DNA from 4 places in the Janthinobacterium kumbetense genome. Region 2 is predicted to be linked to each of the others. Evidence: predicted binding sites of a transcription regulator. Region 2 holds the regulator's gene; each other region holds the start of a gene.
The links. The regulator FNR, encoded in region 2, switches genes on or off when oxygen is low (the NO sensors DNR and NnrR bind a similar motif). The targets are predictions, from matches to a motif close to TTGATNNNNATCAA.

Region 1 (5,303 bases), on a different contig from region 2:
GGCCGGGTCCATGCCCTTGCCGTCATCCTGCAGCACGATCATGACACTGTTGGCTTCCTGCCATGCCTTCAGTGAAATATACGATTTGGCGGGCTTGCCGGCAGCCAGGCGCGCTTCCGGTGATTCGACGCCATGGTCGAGCGAGTTGCGCAGCATGTGCACGAGCGGATCGTACAGGCTGTCGACCACCACGCGGTCGACTTCCGTCTCCGCGCCTTCGATGGTCAGTTCGACATCCTTGCCCAGATCCTTGGCCAGTTCGCGCACCAGGCGCGGGAATTTCTGGAACAGGCGGCCGACGGGCTGCATGCGCGTGGCCAGGGTGGCCCGCTGCAGTTCCGTCGAGTAACGCGAAGCGCGTTCCAGGGTTTCCGCCAGGGTCGCCATCAAGGTGGCGGCCTGGCCTTCGAATTTGAATTGCAGCAAGCGCTCAAGCAGCACGGCAGCCTGGTTGGCGGCCTGCACGGATTCGCCGGCCACTTCCAGCAAGGCGTCGAGCTTGACGGCGTCGACGCGGATGCTGTCTTCCTTGACGGGCGCGGCATGGCGCACTTCCGGGCGCTCTTCGCGGCGTTCGGCGCCATCCCAGGCCTTGGCGGCCGGTTTGGCGGCGGCAGCAGCGGCAGGCGCGGCGGCCACGACGGCAGGCGCAGCGGCGACGGCAGACACCGGTGCGGCAGCCACGCGGCTGGCCTCGGGCACGACGGCGTTATACATGCCTTCCCAGTCCAGGCCATCGGCGCTGGCAGTGGCCACGACAGCGGCAGGCGCGGCCGCAAGCACTTCAGCGACCTCGGCAACAGGCGCGGCCGCTTCCGCCGCCACGGCGGCGGCAGGCGCAGGCGCGTCCATGCCCTTGCCTTCGATGGCGTTCGTCAGGATGTGTTCCAGCTCTTCCGGCATGGCCGGCAAGCTTTCCGGCGCGGCGCCATTTGCCAGCTCCGTCAGCTGGTCGGCCACGAAACCGGACGCTTGCAGCGCCGCCTCGATGGCGATCGGCGTCACGGGCGCGGCGCCCGTGCGCAAGGCGTCGAACAGGTTTTCCGTCAGGTGGCAGGCCGCCACCAGCGCAGGCAGGCCCATGAAACCGGCGCCACCCTTGATGGTGTGGAAGGAACGAAACACGGCATTCAGTGTTTCCTTGTTGTCAGGATCACGCTCGAGGCGCAATAAGTGCTCTTCAACATTAACCGCAAGATCCATCGCCTCAACGACGAAATCCTTGAGCATATCGTCCATTAGAATCCCAAATCCGCAAGAAGGTCGTCTACATTATCCTGGTCCAGCGCCACCGACGGCACGGACGGGCCCTGCATCAGCGGCACCGGCTTTTGCGCCAGTTTTTCGCGCACCTCGGCCGGCGCGTTGTCGCGCAGCAGCTGAGCCAGCTCGTTTTCCACCGTCTTGGTGATGTTGACCACTTTTTTGATCAACTGGCCCGTGATGTCCTGGAAGTCCTGGGCCATCATGATTTCCAGCAAGCGTGCTTTCTCCGCTTCCGTCGCTTCGGCAACGGCTTGCGCGAACTGGCGCGAATCGCCGGCCAGGGCCTTGAATTCTTCCAGGCTCAGCTTGCCGTCGAACAGCGCCGTCCAGCGGCCGTCCATGTCCTTGGCTTTCTTCGACAGCACGTCCTGCGCCGGCATGCCTTCATCGAGCGTGTTCAAGACCTTGTTGGCAGCCTGTTCCGTCAGGGTGGCGACATATTCCAGGCGGTCCTGGGCGTCGACGATCTGCGACGACGCTTCCGTCAACGCCTTGTCGTAGCCCAGTTCGCGCAGCGAATCGTGCAGCAGGCGCACGATGCCGCCCAGGCGCTCGAACATCGGCTTGTCGGACTGGTCGACCGGGTCGGCCGCTTCGCCAGGCGCGTCGGCGCCGGCCACGGGGGCCGCTTCCGCTGCGGCTGGCGCGGCAGCCACCGGCGCCGCTGCGGCTGCCGGTACGGCGGCGCTGGCCGACACGGAGTCGAACAGCGCGTCAAAATCGTCATCCGCGATCACGGCGGGAGCGGGCGCGGCGGCAGGTGCCGGCGTGGCTGCGGCCGCGCTTTGCGCGGATACTTCATCGAATAATGCATCGAAATCATCAGCGGCGTTGGTCATATCCCTGCTTCTCCATAATTTGTCAAAATTCCGCCTGAACTGTGCGTTTTACAGACTGATACCCACAATTTCTCGATTAAGATGATTTGAGGCAATACCGCTGCGATGGTGCGAGTGTAGCAGGGCGCCGCCCTGTTGGTAAATCTCAAAACGCGCTTCCTGGTGCAAAGCGGGTCCGCAAGAGCTTTTCCGCCAGGAAATAAGTGTTCCTGCTGTTGTATTTTGAAATACTACCATTGGCGTGCGTGCAAGACCACGCGCGACACAAGAAATCCTGCTCTCAAGCGCCTGCGCAACGGCGCCAGGCGGACCCTGCCGCAGCTAAACACGATCTTTCTGCCAATGTTGTCTATACTGAAGGTGCAGTAGTATTGATAATTATCAAGTCTTTACATGAATACAATGCTGCCGCCACGTCTACAATGAGAGGCGTTGCGCGCGCTGAGTCACTGCCAAAGGACCTGCCATGTATAAGAAAATTCTGATCGCCACGGACGGCTCCACCGTCTCCAACTTGACGGCCTGTGCCGGCGTTGCCTTTGCCGAACAAATGCACGCCGACATCCTTGCCGTGTATGTGGCGCCCGAGTACCAGTACCCGGTGTACATCGAAATCATTCCGCCGAGCTATCCCAGCGAAGAGGAATACCGCGTCGCCATGCGCAAGGCGGGCGCCGACCACTGGCAACCCGTGCTCGACGCGGCTGCCAAGCGGGGCTTGCAAGCGACGGGATTGACGGCCTTTTCCGACAGCCCCGCCCTGAAAATCGTGGAAGTGGCGCAATTGCAGCAATGCGACCTGATTTTCATGGGTTCGCATGGCCGCAGCGGCTGGGGTCAGCTGCTGCTGGGCAGCGTGACCAACAAGGTGCTGTCGCACTCGAAATTGCCCGTGTTGGTACATAGGCTGATCAAGGAACCCCCGACAAAATAAGGGGTCACATGGCCACGGGGGCCGTCGCACCGGCACAGCTCAAGAAAAGGCACAGTGCGGCCGCTTCGGTTAAAATGACAACGTTTCTCGTTTCTCAACATTTGATTGTCCGGTGACGGACAGAGCAGATTACACGCCACCAGATTGCCCGCCTATGATACGTATTGTGATTGCCGACGACCACACCATCATGCGTGAAGGATTGAAGCGCATCCTTGACGGCGCGCCGGATATCGACATCGTGGGTGAAGCCATCGACGGTTTTGAAGTACTCAACCATGTGCGCCAGGGCGGCTTCGACCTGTTGCTGCTCGACCTGTCGATGCCGGGCCGCAGCGGCGTCGACCTGATCCGGCAAATCCGCAGCGAGGCGCCCAAGCTGTCCATCCTGATCCTCACCATGCACGAGGAAGAGCAGTATGCGGTGCGCGCCATCCGCGCCGGCGCGCAAGGCTATCTGACCAAGGAAAGCGCGGGCACCCAGCTCGTGGGCGCCATCCACAAGGTGGCGTCGGGACGTCCCTACATCAGCGCCGAGGTGGCGGAGCAGCTCGTGCTCAACATCATGATGCCGAATGAAAGCTTGCTGCATAAACAGTTGTCGGACCGCGAATTCGAAGTCTTTTCCCTGCTGGTGGCAGGCAAGTCGATCACGGAAATTGCCAACAACCTGCATCTGAGCGTCAAGACGGTGAGCACGCACAAGACGCGCATCATGCAAAAGATGGGCATGAGTTCGCTGTCTGAAATGGTCCAGTATGCCGTGGCGCACCGCCTGCTCTCCCCCTTCAAGACCTAATACGGCGGCGCGCGCCCGCGCGTCGACTGTAGGAACAATCCTACTTCATCTACCACAGCTCCTACTGCCATATTCAGCCACTGCTGATATTAATTGCATACGCTTGTTGGCATACTGAAACCAGTAATCAAGTTGCTGGAAAGTTATTTCATCACACAGCAAGTCTTCAGCGAATTGAGCATTACCTGCCCGAACGCGCGCCGCCGGCCCACGCCTGCCCGCCGTCCCGTGCACCCCGTCATTCAACTCTGAACTACCTGTCACCAGGAGATGAACATGCTGTCCACGCAAATGCCCGACACCCGCGCCGCCTCACCATCGCTGGCCCCCTCCGCTCCGATGGAAGCGGGACGCCAGCGCCAGGGCCGGCTCTGGTCGAACCTGAAGGAGGTGTGCGACCTGCTGCATATCTCCAGCGCCTGCACCATCGCCGCCGACGAACTGCTGTTCCAGCACGTGCAATTCAAGACGGGCCAGCGCGTGCATACGATCGGCCAGCCGTTCGACACCCTGTACATCGTCAATTCGGGCTTCCTGAAAACCGTGCTCATCGATGAGTTCGGCAATGAGCAGGTGCTCAGCTTTCCCATGAAGGGCGACATGCTGGGCGTCGACGGCATCCACTCGCGCCACTATTCCTCGGAAGCGGTGGCCCTGTCCGACTGCGACCTGATCCTGCTGCCGTTCAAGAAACTCACGGCGCTGGGCCGTGTCCACCTGGAACTGGAAAATGTCATGTACGGCGTGATGAGCCGCGAACTGGTGCGCGAGCAAGCCATGATCGGCATGCTGGGCGCCCTCAGCGCCGAAGCCCGCGTGGCGCGCTTCCTCGTCTCGCTGGCCGACCGCTTTGCGCAGATGGGCTACTCGAGCAAGCTGTTCAACCTGCGCATGACGCGCCACGAAATCGGCAGCTACCTGGGCCTGACCCTGGAAACGGTCAGCCGCACCTTGTCCGCCTTCAATGAAATCGGCCTGATCACGGTTGACCAGCGCACCATCGGCATCAAGGATCCGGACGCCCTGAAAACCCTGCGCCGCCTGCCGCCGTCGCGTTCGCGCGCCAAGCAGCTGGCCGCCGCCAAGCTCAAGGCCGATACCACCGCGGCCGCCAGCGCCTCGGCGCAATTGCTGGCCACCATCTAGCTTCATCCCGATTTCCTCAAGCTTGGCACAGGCTTGACCCGGCCAAGGCGCACTGCCTTGCCGGGTCTTTTTTGCTGCCGCCCCCTTCCGCGCCGCGCCAGCGGCCGCCTTTGCGCAGCACTCGCTCCCACGCTGCCATCCCACCGTAAAAAAGCGCGGATTCCGCACAAATAAGCCTTGCTTTTCGGGCCACATTCAACAATAATGCAAATACGAATCATTCTCAACTGAGACAAAGAAAGCCCAACATGCAAAGCTCAAAACCAGCCTTGATCCAGGATGCCGCTACCGCCCACGTCCGTCCTCCCGTCAGCATGGC
Region 2 (5,303 bases):
TTCGCTGCTGGCGACGGCGATGTCGCCGCCCATCATGTGGATCAGCTGCTTGCTGATGGCCAAGCCCAGGCCCGTGCCGCCGAAGCGCCGCGTGATGCTCTGGTCGCCCTGGGAAAACGCGGCAAACAGCTGCTGTTGCTGCAGTTCCGTCATGCCGATGCCCGTGTCGCGCACTTCGAAGCGCAGCCAGGCGCGGCCGCTCTCGCTCTCGGCCAGGCTGACGGCCACCACCACTTCGCCGCTCTCCGTGAACTTGATGGCGTTGCCGGCCAGGTTGACGAGGATTTGCTGCAGGCGCTGGGCGTCGCCCACGAGGCGCCGCGGCACGTCGGGCTCGACGGCGATGGCCAGTTCCAGCTCCTTTTCGCCCGCATTCATCGTCATCGTCGTGGCCAGGGTATTCATGACTTCATCGAGGTCGAATTCGACGGGCGACAATTCCATGCGCCGCGCCTCGATCTTCGAATAGTCGAGCACGTCGTTGAGGATGCCCAGCAGCGACTGGCCCGCTACTCTGACCATGGTCAGATACTTGCGTTGTTCCGTGTCGAGCCTGGTATTGCCCAGCAAATACACCATGCCCAGCACGGCATTGAGGGGCGTGCGGATTTCATGGCTCATGTTGGCCACGAAATCGCTCTTCGCGCGGTTGGCCGCCTCGGCCCGGTCGCGTTCCTGTTCCAGCTCCGCCGCGCGCGATTCGAGCTCCTGCTGCAGGCGGTCGCGTTCGCTCATCAGGCCGTTGAACGCTTCCGTCAGTTCGCCGATCTCGTCGCGCTGCTGCACCGGCACGGGCGTGAAGCGGCTGCCGCTGGTGCGCAGGGCTTGCAGGGTGTCGCGCAGGCGCACCAGCGGCGACAGCAGGCGCACGGTGACCCAGCCCAGCACAAAGGCGGCCAGCAGCGAGGCGAGGATGCTCCACAGCACCAATCGGTACAGCACGCCATCGAACGGTTCGAAGGCATCCTCGACGGGGAGCGAGGCGGCCAGCAGCCAGTTCACGGATTTCAGGCGCTTGAAGCTGTTGACGGCCGTGATGCCGCGGCTGTTGGTGCTGACCATGCTGCCTTCGCCATCTTCCTTCAGCAGCTGGGTCGTCGTCAGGTTGGCGTTCGGCTTGCGCGGTTGCAGCAAGCGGCTGGTATCGGGGTGCAGCACGTAGCGCGGCACGGCGCCGCGCGTGAGGATGAAGTAATAGCCGTTCTTGCCGATCTTTTCCGAGCGCAGGCGGCCCAGCAGGTTGTCCTTGTACAGGCGCAGCACGCCGATCACCACGCCGGCCACCTGGCCATCGGCGGCCAGCACGGGCGCCACCATCTGCACGATGGGCATGCCGCTCGACTTGCCCAGCATCGGTTCGGTGATCATGGGCTGGCGCGTGCGCAGGACGGTCTGGAAATACTCGCGCTCGGCGACGTTGATGCCGGCGCGCCCCGCCACTTCCGGCATGTCGGCCACGACGGCGCCATGCGCGTCGAGCACCAGCACGTCATCGAACAGCACCAGCATCGAGCGGCGCGAATAGTATTCGCGCAATTGGGCGGGCCGGGCGATCAATTCCGGCGGCTGCTGTCGGGCCGTCAGGGTGACGATCTGCAGCAGCATGCCCAGCTTGTCGTCGAGTTCGGCGGCGGTGCGGGTGATCAGGGACGATTGCTGGCTCAGCAGTACTCGGGTGAAGTCGTCGCGCATGTGCTGCACCTGGATCATGGTGACCAGCGCGATCATGGCGATCGAGGTCAGGCTGGTGGCCAGCGCGACTTTTGCTTTAATGCCGAGAGGCTTCATGATTTCCTTTTCAGTACCGGGCGGCACAGGCGGCAGATAATGCTGTCAGGAATTTTCCTATCAATGCCCCAGCTTGGCAAGCGCCGCCGCGCAAATTGCCCGCCCCGTACGGGCTTTTGACGATGTTGCCATATAATTAAAGGCTGGACGTCGTTTATTCGCCGAATTTACGGTGAAATTGGCATACGGCAACCCTGTATGCGGCTGTATGCAGTAAACTTGTTGTTGCATTTTCTAAAAGGTACCGACATGACTGAAGCGCTACTCACTCCAACCTTGCCCACCGTGAACGTGGAGGCGTTGCGTGCGCGATGCTCGACCTGCAGCATGCATCAATTGTGCCTGCCGATGGGCCTCGATGTGGGCGACATGGACAGGCTGGATCAGATCATCGGCCGCCGCCGCAAGATTGTGCGCGGCGCCTCGCTGTTCCGCATCGGCGACTCGTTCCAGAACCTGTATGCGATCCGCCTGGGGCATTTCAAGACGTACCAGATCAATCCGGGCGGCGAAGAGCAGGTGACGGGCTTCCAGATGGCGGGCGAACTGCTGGGCATGGACGCCATCAGCGCCGACCGCCACCACTGTAATGCGGTGGCGCTGGAAGACAGCGAAGTGTGTGAAATCCCGTTTTCCAGCCTGGAACAATTGCTGGGCAATATGCCGACCCTGCTGCGCCATTTCCACCGCATGATGAGCCAGGAAATCACGCGCGAGCAAAGCGTCATGCTGTTGCTGGGCAATATGCAGGCGACGCAGCGCTTTGCCGCCTTCATCGTCAACCTGGCGTCGCGCTATGAAGCGCGCGGCTATTCGGGCAGCAATTTCCAGCTGCGCATGTCGCGCGAGGAAATCGGCAACTACCTGGGCCTGACCATCGAGAGCGTCAGCCGCCTGCTGTCGAAGTTCAAGAAGGAAGGCTGGCTGCGCGTCTCGAACCGGGAAATTGAAATCCTGCAGCCGGCCAAGTTAAAAGCCATTACGGCCGGCACGGACGTCTGCAAGTAAGACTTACAGTTCCTCGTCCGCATGCAGCGCGATGCTGCGCTGCAGGGGCCAGGTCCAGATGCCGGACAGGCGCCACTCGCGTTTGTCGTTTTCCACCAGCACTTGCCAGCGGCTGCGCTCGAGCATCGGCAGCGCCACGGAAAAATTGCCGGCTGCGTCGGGCTGCACCAGCACCTTGATATCCTTTTCCGGCAGGGTCGCATGCGCCAGGTGCAGCTGCAAAGGCGCCTGATAGGCCTTGCCGAAGCTGTGCACGGAACCGGTCAGGCGTGCTTGCGCCACGTCATACGACAGGCGCGTATCCATCGCCAGGTCGCTGGCGATCGTGTCGCGCTTCAAATCCTGGTTGATCGCCTTGCCCTGCTTGTAATAATCGCCCACCACCAGCGCATCGGGCTGCGTAAACGCGATATAGCCCATGAAGCTGCCGACGACCACGGACAGGCCGGGGCCGATCATCAGCAGCCATGGCCAGCGATGCTTGTACCACGGTGCAACGGGTGCTTGCAGTTTCAGACTGTCGGACATGGTATTTCTCCTGTGTAAACGGCCAATCCCCGTGCGGGGACCGGCCTTCCTGCAACTTCGTGGCGGCGGCGAGGGCACCCGGTCCCCGTCCGCCTTTCCTTGTTAACGTGGCACGATGAATACCGCGCTTTCACGCACATGCAGCGATGGGTCGTCCAGCGATTGCAATTCGATCGCAATCTTGTTCGAGCCCTTCTCTCCCACGCCGTGCGGCACGCGCAGGCGGATCGGCCAACCCAGCGTTTCCGTCGGCTGCAAGGTCACTTCTTCGCGCGTCAGCAAGGTCAGGCCCGGCAAGCCGGAAGCGCTGATTTTGAAATGCTGGCTTTGCTCCGACGTGTTCATGATCTGCAGGCGGTAGACGTTTTCGATCATGCCGTCTTCCACTTCGCGTCCCATGGAACCGCGGTCGCGGATCACGTCCATTTTTAGGGGCGTGCGCAGGGCCAGCGAAGTACACACGGCGATGATGATCAGGGCCAGGATGGAAGTGTAGATCAAGACGCGCGGGCGCATGGCGCGCTGGCGTATCTGCTTCGAATTGAAGTTGTTTTCCATCGCATGGTCGGTACTGTAGCGTACCAGTCCCCGTGGCCGGTCGACCTTGTCCATCACGCTGTTGCAGGCATCGACGCAAGCGGCGCAACCGATGCATTCATACTGCAGGCCGTTACGGATATCGATGCCGGTCGGACACACCTGCACGCACAGGGTACAGTCGATGCAATCGCCCAGCTTGTCGTTGTTGCCGGCCTTCTTGCTCATGGCGCCACGTGGTTCACCGCGCTTGGCATCGTAGGTGATGATCAGGGTGTCCTGGTCGAACATGGCGCTCTGGAAGCGCGCGTAGGGGCACATGTATTTGCACACCTGCTCGCGCAGCCAGCCCGCGTTGCCGTAGGTTGCCAGACTGTAGAACAAGACCCAGAACCATTCCCAGGGACCGAAGTTCAGCGTGGTCACCGACTGCGCCAGTTCCTTGATCGGCGTGAAGTAGCCGACAAAGGTAAAGCCCGTCCACAGGGCGATGGCGCCCCATACCAGGTGCTTAGCCGTCTTCTTGAACGCCTTGCGCACGGAGGGGCCCTGCTTGTCGAGGGCCATGCGCGCGCTGCGCGTACCCTCGATGCGGCGTTCGACCCACAGGAAAATTTCCGTGTATACCGTTTGCGGGCAAGAGAACCCGCACCACACCCGCCCGGCAATGGCCGTGACGAGGAACAACAAATACGCACAGATGATCAGCAGGGCCGCCAGATAGATGAAATCCTGGGGCCACAGCACGACGCCGAAAATGTAGAACTTGCGCGTGGTCAAATCGAACAGCAGGGCTTGCCTGCCATTCCAGGTCAACCACGGCAAGCCGTAGAACGCGAGCTGGGTAAGCCATACGCATACCCATCGCCAGGTAGCGTAGCGTCCTTTGGCCTCGCGAGGGTAGATTTGCTCGCGGGCCGCATACATCTTGATGACTTGAGGTTCCATTTTTACTTTGCGGGTGCCTGCGGATTCGACAGGCTCCAGACATACGCCGACAGCACGTGTACCTTGGATTCGCCGAGGAAATCGCTGAAGGCCGGCATGGTGTTGCTGCGTCCCTTGCGTACGGTTTCCATGATGGTGTCGGCGCTGCCGCCGTACAGCCAGGTCTTGTCCGTCAGGTTTGGCGCGCCCAGCATCTGGTTACCCTTGGCATCGGCGCCATGACAGGCCATGCAGGCGCCGAACTTGGCCTTGCCCAGCACCGACTTGACGGGATCCGAGGTCGAGCCGGACAGGCTCAGCACATAATGGGCCACGTTCTCGACATCCTTTTCGGACCCTAGGGCGGCGCCCATCGGTGGCATTTGCCCATTGCGGCCGTGCATGATGGTGGTCTTGATGATGTCGGGTTCGCCGCCATACAGCCAGTCCTTGTCGGTCAGGTTGGGGAAGCCCTTGTTGCCGCGCGCATCCGAACCGTGGCATTGCGCGCAGTA
Region 3 (5,303 bases), on a different contig from region 2:
ATCCGGAAATCCTGCCGGAAGAAGTCAAGGCCGTGCGCAGCGACGCCATCATCGCCACGGGCCGTTCGGACTATCCGAACCAGGTCAACAACGTGCTGTGCTTCCCGTACATCTTCCGCGGCGCCCTCGATTGCGGCGCCACCACCATCACGCGCGAGATGGAAATCGCCGTCGTGCACGCGATTGCCGACCTGGCGCATGCCGAGCAGTCGGACATCGTGGCCACCACCTACGGCATCAGCAACCTGTCGTTCGGTCCTGAATACCTGATCCCGATGCCGTTCGATCCCCGTTTGCTGATCAAGATCGCGCCGGCGGTCGCCAAGGCGGCCGAGGATTCGGGCGTCGCCACGCGTCCGATCAAGGACTTGCAAGCGTACGCGGACAGCCTGCAGCAATTCGTCTACCGCAGCGGCACCTTCATGAAGCCGCTGTTCCTGATGGCCAAATCCACGCCGGCCGAACTCAAACGCATCGTCTACGCCGAAGGCGAAGAAGAGCGCGTGCTGCGCGCCGTGCAAGTGGTGGTCGATGAAAAACTGGCGCGTCCCATCCTGGTCGGCCGTCCACCGGTGCTCGAAGCGCGCATCCAGAAGTTCGGCCTGCGCCTCAAGCAAGGCGTCGACTTCGACGTCATCAACCCGGACTTCGACGAGCGCTATCGCGATTACTGGAATACGTACTACGCCATGACGAGCCGCAAAGGCGTCACCGAGGAATACGCTAAACTGGAAATGCGCCGCCGTCACACCCTGATCGGTTCGATGATGATCCACAAGGGCGACGCCGACGGCATGATCTGCGGCACCTTCGGCACCACCCAGCTGCACCTGAAATACATCGACCAGGTGCTGGGCAAGCGCGCCGGCAGCAATGTCTACGCCGCCATGAACGTGCTGATCATGCCGGAACGCCAGCTGGTGATGGTCGACACGCACGTCAATGAAAATCCGGACGCCGACCAGTTGGCCGAGATCACCATCATGGCCGCCGAAGAGATGACCCGTTTCGGCCTGTCGCCGCGCGCAGCCCTGCTGTCGCACTCGAACTTCGGTTCCAGCGACAGCGCTTCGGCGCAAAAGATGCGCGCCGCGCTGGCCATCATCAAGGAACGCGCGCCGGACCTGGAAATCGACGGCGAAATGCACGGCGATACGGCCCTCGACAGCAAGCTGCGCCAGAAAATCATGCCGAATTCGGCACTGAAGAACGACGCCAACCTGCTGGTCATGCCGAACATCGAATCGGCCAACATCGCCTACAACCTGGTGAAGACGGCGGCCGGCAACGGCATCGCCGTCGGTCCGATCCTGCTCGGTTGCGCCAAGCCCGTGCACATCCTGACGCCATCGGCCACCGTGCGCCGCATCGTCAACATGACGGCCCTGTGCGTCGTCGACGCCGTGGCGCAGCGCAAAGCCTAAGGGTTTAGCTGCCGCCTGAAAGCCGCGCCATCCGCAAGGAGGCGCGGCTTTTTTTACATGGGCGGCACGGGCAGGGCCGCGGCGGGCGGATGGCGGCGCAGGTAGTAATGGCGGTACAGCATGATCTCGCCCCATACCAGCAGCAGCGCGGCCAGCGCGAACAGGCCCAGCGTGATCTTGAGCGAATTGAAATAGGCGCCGGCTTGCCGTTTGATGGCGTCGATGAAAATCATCGGCACTGACTTGTCGAGTTTGCTGAAGTCGGCATGGCGCGCCACGTCGGTGGTCAGGCGCACGGCCAGGTCGGTGCCCAGCGCGGCCAGCTCGCCCGTCGCCTGGCCACGGAAGTTGGCGCCCTTGAGCGCTTCGCCGAGCAGGCCGACCCTGGCGATCAGCTGTTCCTGCAGCACCTGGGTCAGCAGCACGCTGCCGCGGCGCAGAATGAATTCATTGATCCAGCGCGCCTTGCTGCGTTCCCAGTAGCTGCTGGACGTGGGCTGGTAATACATGCCTTGCACGAACGGTTCGAGCAGGCTGCGCACGCTGATGGGCTGGCCCGGGGCGATCAGCTTGACCTGCTGTTCCAGGTAGACGCGCAGCGCCGGCATCTGCGCCTCGACCACGGGCTGCAAGTCGCGCTCGAGGGCCTGGTTGACCACGCGGTGCACGCTGTGCACGGCGCCAAATCCGGCACCGAGGAGCGGCAGCGCGAGCAGGATCAGCACATAGCTGAGCTTGGCGGCCACATGCCAGGCGCGGGGACGGCGCACCAGCAGGCATTTTCTGGCCAGCTGGTAGCAGATGCCGAGCGCCAGCACGAAGCCGGCCGCGCTGCACAGCAGCATCCACGGCAGGGCGGTCCACAGCAGTTCGCCGCCGAACGGCACCAGGCTATTGCCCCAATTGAGGAGTTGTTGGTTCATGTACATTGCTTTGATATGGATAAACAGGCAAGTATACCCATTGTGCAACGACATGGAGCGCGCTTGGTGTCAGTGCGCCATCAGCACCGGCAAGGTCATCTGGCGCAGCACGGTTTCCGTCACGCCGCCCAGCAGGATTTCGCGGAAGCGCGCGTGGCCGTAGCCGCCCATCACCAGCAGGTCCGCATGCACTTCGGCGGCCATGGCCAGCAGCGCCGCGCCGATGTCGCCCGTGGCGACGGCCGGGCGCACTTCGACGGGCACGCCATGGCGGCTCAGGTAGGCGGCGATGTCGGCGCCCGGATGGCGCGCCGGCTGCGCGTGGCCGACCGGCGGGTGCAGCAGGGCCAGCACCACCAGGCGCGCCGCGCGCAAGAGGGGCAGGGCGTGGCCGATGGCGCGCGTCGCTTCCATGCTGCCATCCCAGGCCACCACGACCGTGTTGTACACCTGTGCGAACTGGCCGCTGCGCGGCACGATCAGCACGGGACGGGCCGCATTCAGCATCACGTAGGGCACCAGGTCGCTCATGGCACCGGGCAAGGCTTCGCTGTCGTCGTGCTGGCTCAGCACGGTCAGATCGCTGTAGCGGGCGCTGACGGCCATGCCGCCATCCTCGTCGTCTTCGATCAGGCGGCGCTCGAGCGAGGCGGCGCCGGCCTGGCGCGCCAGCGTCTCGAACTGGTCCAGCGCCTGTTCCGCTTGCCCGTGCAAGGCCGAAATCTGCGCCGCCACGGCGCCGCCGCGCATGCCGCGGTTGTTTTCCAGGGTAAAGCGCGACATGCCCGTCATGGCGGCGCCGATCAGGTGCGCCTGGTGCGCGTGCGCCAGCCGCGCCGCGATGGCGATGCGCTGCGGCGCATGGCGCGACAGGTCGGCGTGGACGAGGATGGATTTGTAAGCCATGTTGTCACTCGGTAGTCAGGATGGCAACAAGGCTAGAACGGCAACACGGGCAAGTCCAGCATTGCCGTGCTGGCCGGGGCTTTTCTTATGCTGGGCTTGATGTAAGTCAAAAAAAGAGAGGCCAGGGCCATCTGCAAGTGCGCAGCCAGGAAAGTGCAAGCTGTTTGATGTGCATCAAAATGCCTGCTCCGCCGCCAGCCATAATGGCATTGAACTCCTGGCCCCTCCAGTGGTCTGCATCGGCGCCGGCGCCATCTGTCCGGCACTTGCTTGTGTGACGCAACAACGCTGGCCGTGGCGGGAGTTCACTCTTCAAGCGGGCGCGAGGTGTTCCGCTTTCTCTGCCCAGCGCAGCCGGATGGCGTCGATGGCGGGCAGTTCCCCGACAAACAGGTCGACCAGCCGCGCATCGAAATGGCTGCCTTGTTGCGCTTGCAGATAGCCCACGGCGTCCGTCACCGACCACGCGCGCTTGTACGGGCGCACCGAGGTCAGCGCGTCGAACACGTCCGCCACGGCGACGATGCGCCCCGCCAGCGGGATCGCTTCGCCTGCCAAGCCGTTCGGGTAACCGCTGCCATCCCATTTTTCATGGTGCGACACGGCGATGGCGCGCGCCAGCGCCAGCATGCCGCCTTCCGCATGTTCGCCGATGATGTCGCCGCCGATGCGCGCGTGCGTCTGCATGATGCTCCATTCGTCCGCGTCGAGCTTGCCCGGCTTTTGCAGGATGCGGTCGGGGATGCCGATCTTGCCCACGTCGTGCATGGGCGCCGCGTGCAGCAGGTCGTCCGCGGCGGCCTCGTCCATGCCGGCGGCCACGCCCAGCAGGCGTGCGTAATGGCTCATGCGGATCACGTGCAAGCCTGTTTCATTGTCCTTGTATTCGGCCGCCAGGCCCAGGCGCTGGACGATCTGCAGCCGCGTTTCCTTCAATTCATCGATGCGCACCAGCGACAGGTGCGTGCGCACGCGGGCGCGCACGATGGCGGGGCTGAGCGGCTTGGTGATGTAATCGACGGCACCCGCCTCAAAACCGCTCAGTTCGTCGCGCATGTCGTTCAGGGCCGTGACGAAAATGACGGGGATGGCGGCCGTCAGCGGCGCGGCCTTCAGCTGGCGGCAGGCGTCGTGGCCGCTCATGCCGGGCATCATCACGTCGAGCAGGATCAGGGCCGGGCGCTCCTGCTGCGCCAGTGCCAGCGCCCGCGCGCCATCCTTGGCGAACAGCAGCGCATAGTCGTTCTGCAAGATCTGGCGCAGCAATTGCAAATTGGCCGCCTCATCGTCGACGATGAGAATCACGGGCCTGGCTGGTGCATTCATGGGGACTCCGGGGCGTAGGTGTGCAGCAAGTCGTGCAGCAGCGACTGTGCCTGGGGGAAATCAAAGTCGTCGATGGCATGCAGCAGCGGCGCCAGCTCGTCCGCTTGCGCGCCCATGGCGTGCTGCAACTGTGCTTGCGCCGCGTCATCGAGTTCGCCACGCCGCAAGGCGCTTAACAGGGCATTGGCCGCTTGCCGGACGGCGGGCGCGTCGATGGCCGCCGCCGTTGCCGCCGGCAAGACAGGCGGCGCCAGCCGGGCGATGGCGGCCGTTGCCGCCGGCCATTGCGTCAGCAGGGCGCCCAGGATTTCGTCGAGCTGCTGCGCCGTGGCGGGAACGGCACCGGGACCGGCGCAGCATTGCTCCAGCGCCGCCAGGCTGGCGGCCAGTTGCTCCAGTCCCAGGTTGGCGGCCACGCCGCGCAGTTGGTGGCTGTGCGACAAGAGCGCCGCGTGGTCGCGCGCCTCGATGGCGACCAGCAGGGCGGGCGGCAGGCGCGGATGCTCGCGTCCGAAACGGGCCAGCGCCGCGCGGTAGGCGCTGTCGTTGCCGGCCCAGCGCTGCAGGGCGCCCGCATGGTGCAGCACCCGTCCGCCAGCGGGGGGCGGCGCGTGGCTATCGTCGGCCGGGTCCGCCGCCAGGCCCAGCACGCGCGCGATTTCCAGCGCCAGCGCCTGCCATTCGACGGGCTTGGTGGCGAAACCGTCCATGCCGGCCGCCCGCG
Region 4 (5,303 bases), on a different contig from region 2:
GCGCGGCGCTGACGCGTTCCAGGCGCAAGCCCGGTGCGGCATCCAGGGGCAGCGTGGCGACATCCTGCTGCTCCAGGCGCGGCGCCAGGCGGCGCATCGCCAGCAGCATGCGCCCCGCTTCCAGCGCGCCGCGGCGCAATCCCGCAAACGGTTCCACGGCCGTCAGGGCGATCAGCAGGGCCAGCGCCGCGGCCGGCACGCTCAGCGCCTGCTGCTGCACCAGCGCGGCGACGGCCAGCAGCACCCCGGCCAGGGTCGCGCTGCCGGCCACGCCATATGCGGCGCCCGCCGCCGTTTCCAGGCGCAGCAGGGCGAAATCGGCTTGCGCCAGCGAGCGGTCGATCCGCGCCAGCGCCGCGCACTGGGCGTCGATGCGGCCCGCCATCACCAGGTCCGTCTGGCCGGCCACCAGGTCGATGGCGCCGGAACGCAGTTTTTCGATGGCGCGCGAGCGCAGGATGGCCGGGCGGCGGGCGCGGCGCGCCACGCTCCAGCTGATGCCGCCGCCGGCGGCCAGCAGCCACGCGGCCAGTCCCAGGCCCAGCTGCCACTGCATCACGCCCAGCGCCACGCCCGCCAGCAAGGCCGCGCACAGGGCCGTGAAGGCGGGCACCAGCAGGCGCAGGTACAGCGATTCGAGCGCATCGATATCGGCCGTCAGGCGGAACAGCAGCTTGGCAGGCTGGCGCAGCAGCCGGCTGGCCGCTTCCGGGCGCGACCAGCCGCGAAACAGTTGCACGCGGATGCTGGCCAGCGCGGCGAACGTGGCGTCGTGCGTGACGAGGCGCTCCGCATAGCGCGAACCCGTGCGGCCGATGGCCAGCAGGCGGATGCCGGCCGACGGGCCGAACACGTCGAACAGGATGGCCGTCGAGGCGTGCAGGCCGGCAATCGAGGTGGCCGTGATGAACCAGCCGGACAAGCCCAATAAGGCCATGCCGGACACCGCCGTCAGGGCCGCCAGCAAGGCGCCCCCGATCAGCTTGCCTGGTTGGGCCAGCAGCAATTGCCGCAGGACGGGATTCGAGATCAATGTGGTGTTCATGCGCGCAACTCCTGTGCCTGCGCCCGGGCATCGACCTGCACCGTGCGCTGCAGGCGCCCGGCCAGCACGGGGTCGTGCGTGGCGACGATCATCGTCTTGCCTTTCGCCAATTCCAGCAAGGTGTCCGTCACGCGCTCCGCCGTTTCGCTGTCCAGGTGGGCCGTCGGTTCATCGACCAGCAGCAAGTCCGCGTGCGGATGCAGGGCCACGCGGGCCAAGGCCAGGCGCACGGCTTCGCCGCCGGACAAGCCCTGCCCGCCATCGCTGAGCATGACGGCCGGCTGCGCCTGCGCCACGGCAGCCAGGTCGGCCAGGTGCAGCGCCTGCGTCACTTGCGCGGCATGCGCGCCCACGCGGCCCAGGGTCACGTTCTGGCTGACGGAGGCGGCAAACACGTGGGGACGCTGGCCCATCCACGCCATGCGTTGGCGCAAGGTATTCACGGTGCCGTCGTTCAGGCGCACGCCGCCGATGCGGATCTCGCCGCCGCTGGCGGGCAGCAAGCCGGCCAGCAAGGACAGCAAGGTGGTCTTGCCGGCGCCGCTGGCGCCCAGCAGGGCGACATGTTCGCCGGCGCGCACGGTCAGGTCGAAGCCGTCGAAGACGGGCGCCTCGCCGGGATGGGCAAAGCGCAGTTGATGGATTTCGATAGCGGGCGGCGGCGCCACGGCCATGGCGGCGGCGGAGACGGCAGCGGCTGCCACGCCGGCGCCGGGCAGGGGCACGCCCTCCCCCGCCAGGTCGTGCAGGCCGGCCAGGCCCGCTTCGCCGGCCGCCTTGTCATGCCAGACGGCGGCCAGTTCGCGCAAGGGTTCGAAAAACGCGGGCGCCAGCAGCAGGATGAACAAGCCCTGCCCCAGGCTCAGTTCGCGGCCCCAGGTGCCGAAATTGATGCTGCCCAGCAAGGAGAAACCGATAAACGCGGCCACCATGGCGACACCGAGCGCGGAAAACAGTTCCAGCACGGCGGACGACAGGAAGGCGATACGCAGCACCACCATCGTGCGCCGGCGCACGGATTGCGACGAGGCATCCAGGCGTTCGGCCGTGGCATCGACGGCGTCGAGCGCGCGCAGGGTAGCCAGGCCGCGCAGGCGGTCCAGCAGAAACGCGTTCATGCTGCCCATTTCCACCATCTGCGCGCGGCTGGCCGCTTGCGCGCCCATGCCCACGAGGGCCATGAAGACGGGAATCAGGGGCGCGGCGATGAGCAGGATCAGGGCGGCGATCCACGACAGGGGCGTCACCACGGCGAGGATCACGAGCGGCACGAGCATGACTTTCCAGCGCGCGGGCTTGTAGCGCACCAGGTAGGGCACGATGGCTTCGGCCTGTTCGGCGATGACGCTGGCCGCCTGCCCCGACTGGGCGCGCTGGCGGTCCAGCGGCGAACGGTGCGCCAGCGCTTGCGCCACTTGCGCGCGCAAGGTGGACAGGTGGTCGCGCGCCGCCGCATACATGCGCCGCGCGCCCCACGCTTCGCCGCCGGCGCGCAGCACGCCCAGCAGCAGCACGCCGGCGGCCGGCAACAGGGCCGCGCGCCACGGTGCGCCGGCCAGCATGGCTTGCACGGCCCAGGCCAGCAAGGCCGCTTGTGGCAGCCACAGCAAGGCGGCGCCGCCCTGCGCCAGGCTGGCGGCACGGGGAAGGATAAAGCGGGGCAAGGACAGCGGCGTGGTAGGCATATCTATACTTTTTGAGTTTTCAGAATTTTCTGTAAATTCGATATTTTGTATAATACTGCGAAACATGACATATATCAATTGACCCTGCGGGTGTGGCGTGAAAAAATTCAGATAATTATGAAAACTCAACATATCCAAATGACGCCGCTGATCCTGACCTTCGTCAGCCATTTCGGCGAGATGGGCAGCCGCTGGGGCTTTAACCGGACAGTGGGGCAAGTGTACGCCTTGTTGTTTGTCGCAGAGCATCCTTTACACGCGGATGAAATCGCGGAACACCTGAGTTTTTCACGCTCGAACGTGAGCATCGGCTTGAAGGAATTGCAGGGCTGGGGCTTGATCCGCCAGTCGCGCATCCCCGGCGACCGGCGCGAGTATTTTTCCTCGCTGGGCGATGTGTGGCAAATCTTCCGCGTGGTGGCCGCCGAGCGCCGCCGCCGCGAGGTGGCGCCCACCTTGACGGTGCTGCGCGAATCGCTGCTGGCGCCGGCCACGGAACCCGTCGACCAGTATGCGCAGGAGCGCATGCGCGAAATGTATGAACTGGTCGACCTGGCCAACACCTGGTTCGACGACTTGCAGCGCCTGTCGCCCGAATCGATGGCGCAGCTGATGAAAATGGGCGCCAAAGTACAAAAATTGCTCAACGCCAAGGATCGCCTGTTCGGCGTCAGCAATAACAGCGACTGAAACCCGCCTCCCCTCCCCCTAATCAAGGCATTGCTAGCACAAGCTGGCATGCCTTGTCACGCCATTTCCGCTCGCCGTGCAGGCATTCGCCAGCACAGCCATACATAGCCGTATGCGATGTTGTCAAGCATGCCAATAGCATTATTTAAATTGTATTAATTTACATCAAGACTAAGCTTGCATATGCGTACTCACGCAAAGGCGACCGGGCGACAAGTCGACCTCCCTGACCGGATGGCGCGCACCCTGAAGCAGTGAAATGTCTGCAATAAAATAAAAGGGGATTTTCATGAAAAGCATAACAAGCATTGCCATACGGGCATCCATGCTGGCCGCCCTGACGGCCTGCATGGGTGTGGCACAGGCTGCCACATGGGTCGATGTGGGACCGGCCAGCGGTTTCAGCATCGAAGGCAGCACCGTCACTTACTCGCCGTCACCTGCCCTCATGGTGAAATACTATGACGACAATCTCGTGCCGCAGAGTCCCACCGACATCCAGGGCTATATCAACGGCGTTTTCGGCACCAGCCTGGGTGCGGCCGTCTCGTTTTGCGACAATGCCACCTCAGGCTGCACCGCGGGCACCACGGCAGGCGCCAGCGGCGGGGTGAATTCCTTCACGAGTGCGGCGGACTATGATTACCTGGCCATCCATTTCGGCCAGGGCGAACTGGTCTTCCACTGGGCAGCGCCCGTCGCAGCCGGCACGACCTTCACGGTGGAAGGCTTGCCCAAGGACCTGAGCAATTACCGCGCCTACGTTTCCGCCATCCCTGAACCGGAAACCTATGCCATGCTGCTCGCCGGCCTGGGCCTGCTCGGCGTCCTGGCGCGCCGCCGCCAGGCAAAATAAGAGCATCGGGCAAGACCCGCAACACGGCGCCGGCGCACCCATGTTTACAGCGCGCTTGCGCCGCGCCGCTCACTCTTTACACCGTCTTTATGCCCCTCCCGCTATGCTGACCGGCATCTTCAGTCATCGTTGCGAGGGAGCCCACATGCATGAATCCCCATTCCAGCCGCGCGCGCGCCATGCGCTGCGCCAGCACTTGCCCGTGCGCGAACGGCTGCGCCTGGCACGCCTGGCCAGCAAGAAAGTGCTGTCGCTGTGTTCCGCGCTGCTGTGCGCGGCGCCGCTGCTGTATTTGCTGAGCTTAGTGCTGGGCGCGCAGCCCTGAACAGCTGCGCGAAAACCGGATGTGGGGGAAAGATGGGGTGCGTAGCGTTGCGGCAGCTTGGCGCCGCATGATCGTGGCCAGTATGAAACTGGTCCGCCCAGAGGGAATCGAACCCCCATTCACGGTTTAGAAGACCGTTGTCCTATCCGTTGAACGATGGGCGGAGAGGTGCAGTATTTTAATCCATGCGCGCCAGCAATGAAATGCCAGCGCGGAATAGAAAACGGGCTGTCATTTCTGACAGCCCGCTTATGACTTTGGTCGGAGTACAAGGATTCGAACCTTGGACCCCCTGGTCCCAAACCAGGTGCGCTACCGGGCTGCGCCACACTCCGAAGACAAGATAATAACGCCCCCACCCAATTTCGTCAATTGCCATAGACGAATTAGATGGAAATAACTATCGGCGCCTGCCTTTACACAGCCACTTTATCCGCAATGCGGCGCGCCATCGACTCGGCCTTTTCCTTATCTTTCGCCTCGACCATCACGCGGATCAGCGGCTCGGTGCCGGAAGCGCGGATCAGCACGCGGCCCGTGTCGCCCAGCTCGGCCTCGACCAGTTCTTTCTCGGCCACCATGGCGGCATTTTTTTGCCAGTCGAAACCGGGCGCCACGCGCAGGTTGATCAGGGTTTGCGGGAACAGCACCAGTTCGGCCAGGCATTGCTGCAGGCTCTGGCCGCTGCGCTTGAGGGCGGAC

Region 1: NCG91_RS16295 (universal stress protein) is a predicted target of FNR. The motif match lies at 2,477-2,490, and genes of this name have one in related genera.
Region 3: NCG91_RS14280 (universal stress protein) is a predicted target of FNR. The motif match lies at 3,418-3,431, and genes of this name have one in related genera.
Region 4: cydD (thiol reductant ABC exporter subunit CydD) is a predicted target of FNR. The motif match lies at 2,795-2,808, and genes of this name have one in related genera.

What each region holds. Positions count from the first base shown of each region.
Region 1 covers NZ_JAMQGR010000005.1:162,669-167,971, reverse strand. The annotation lists gene NCG91_RS16305 (chemotaxis protein CheA) at 1-1,239, opposite strand, end outside; gene NCG91_RS16300 (protein phosphatase CheZ) at 1,239-2,105, opposite strand; gene NCG91_RS16295 (universal stress protein) at 2,572-3,039, shown strand; gene NCG91_RS16290 (response regulator) at 3,194-3,838, shown strand; gene NCG91_RS16285 (Crp/Fnr family transcriptional regulator) at 4,178-4,984, shown strand; gene hemP (hemin uptake protein HemP) at 5,233-5,303, shown strand, end outside.
Region 2 covers NZ_JAMQGR010000002.1:720,331-725,633, forward strand. The annotation lists gene NCG91_RS10655 (response regulator) at 1-1,788, opposite strand, end outside; gene fnr (fumarate/nitrate reduction transcriptional regulator Fnr) at 2,038-2,796, shown strand; gene NCG91_RS10665 (FixH family protein) at 2,800-3,324, opposite strand; gene ccoG (cytochrome c oxidase accessory protein CcoG) at 3,427-4,809, opposite strand; gene ccoP (cytochrome-c oxidase, cbb3-type subunit III) at 4,812-5,303, opposite strand, start outside.
Region 3 covers NZ_JAMQGR010000004.1:138,129-143,431, forward strand. The annotation lists gene NCG91_RS14270 (NADP-dependent malic enzyme) at 1-1,424, shown strand, start outside; gene NCG91_RS14275 (hypothetical protein) at 1,478-2,347, opposite strand; gene NCG91_RS14280 (universal stress protein) at 2,417-3,253, opposite strand; gene NCG91_RS14285 (response regulator) at 3,566-4,579, opposite strand; gene NCG91_RS14290 (MHYT domain-containing protein) at 4,576-5,303, opposite strand, start outside.
Region 4 covers NZ_JAMQGR010000009.1:160,145-165,447, reverse strand. The annotation lists gene NCG91_RS22230 (amino acid ABC transporter ATP-binding/permease protein) at 1-1,045, opposite strand, end outside; gene cydD (thiol reductant ABC exporter subunit CydD) at 1,042-2,730, opposite strand; gene NCG91_RS22220 (GbsR/MarR family transcriptional regulator) at 2,869-3,420, shown strand; gene NCG91_RS22215 (PEP-CTERM sorting domain-containing protein) at 3,710-4,276, shown strand; gene NCG91_RS22210 (hypothetical protein) at 4,422-4,601, shown strand; tRNA gene NCG91_RS22205 (tRNA-Arg) at 4,691-4,765, opposite strand; tRNA gene NCG91_RS22200 (tRNA-Pro) at 4,860-4,936, opposite strand; gene glmM (phosphoglucosamine mutase) at 5,018-5,303, opposite strand, start outside.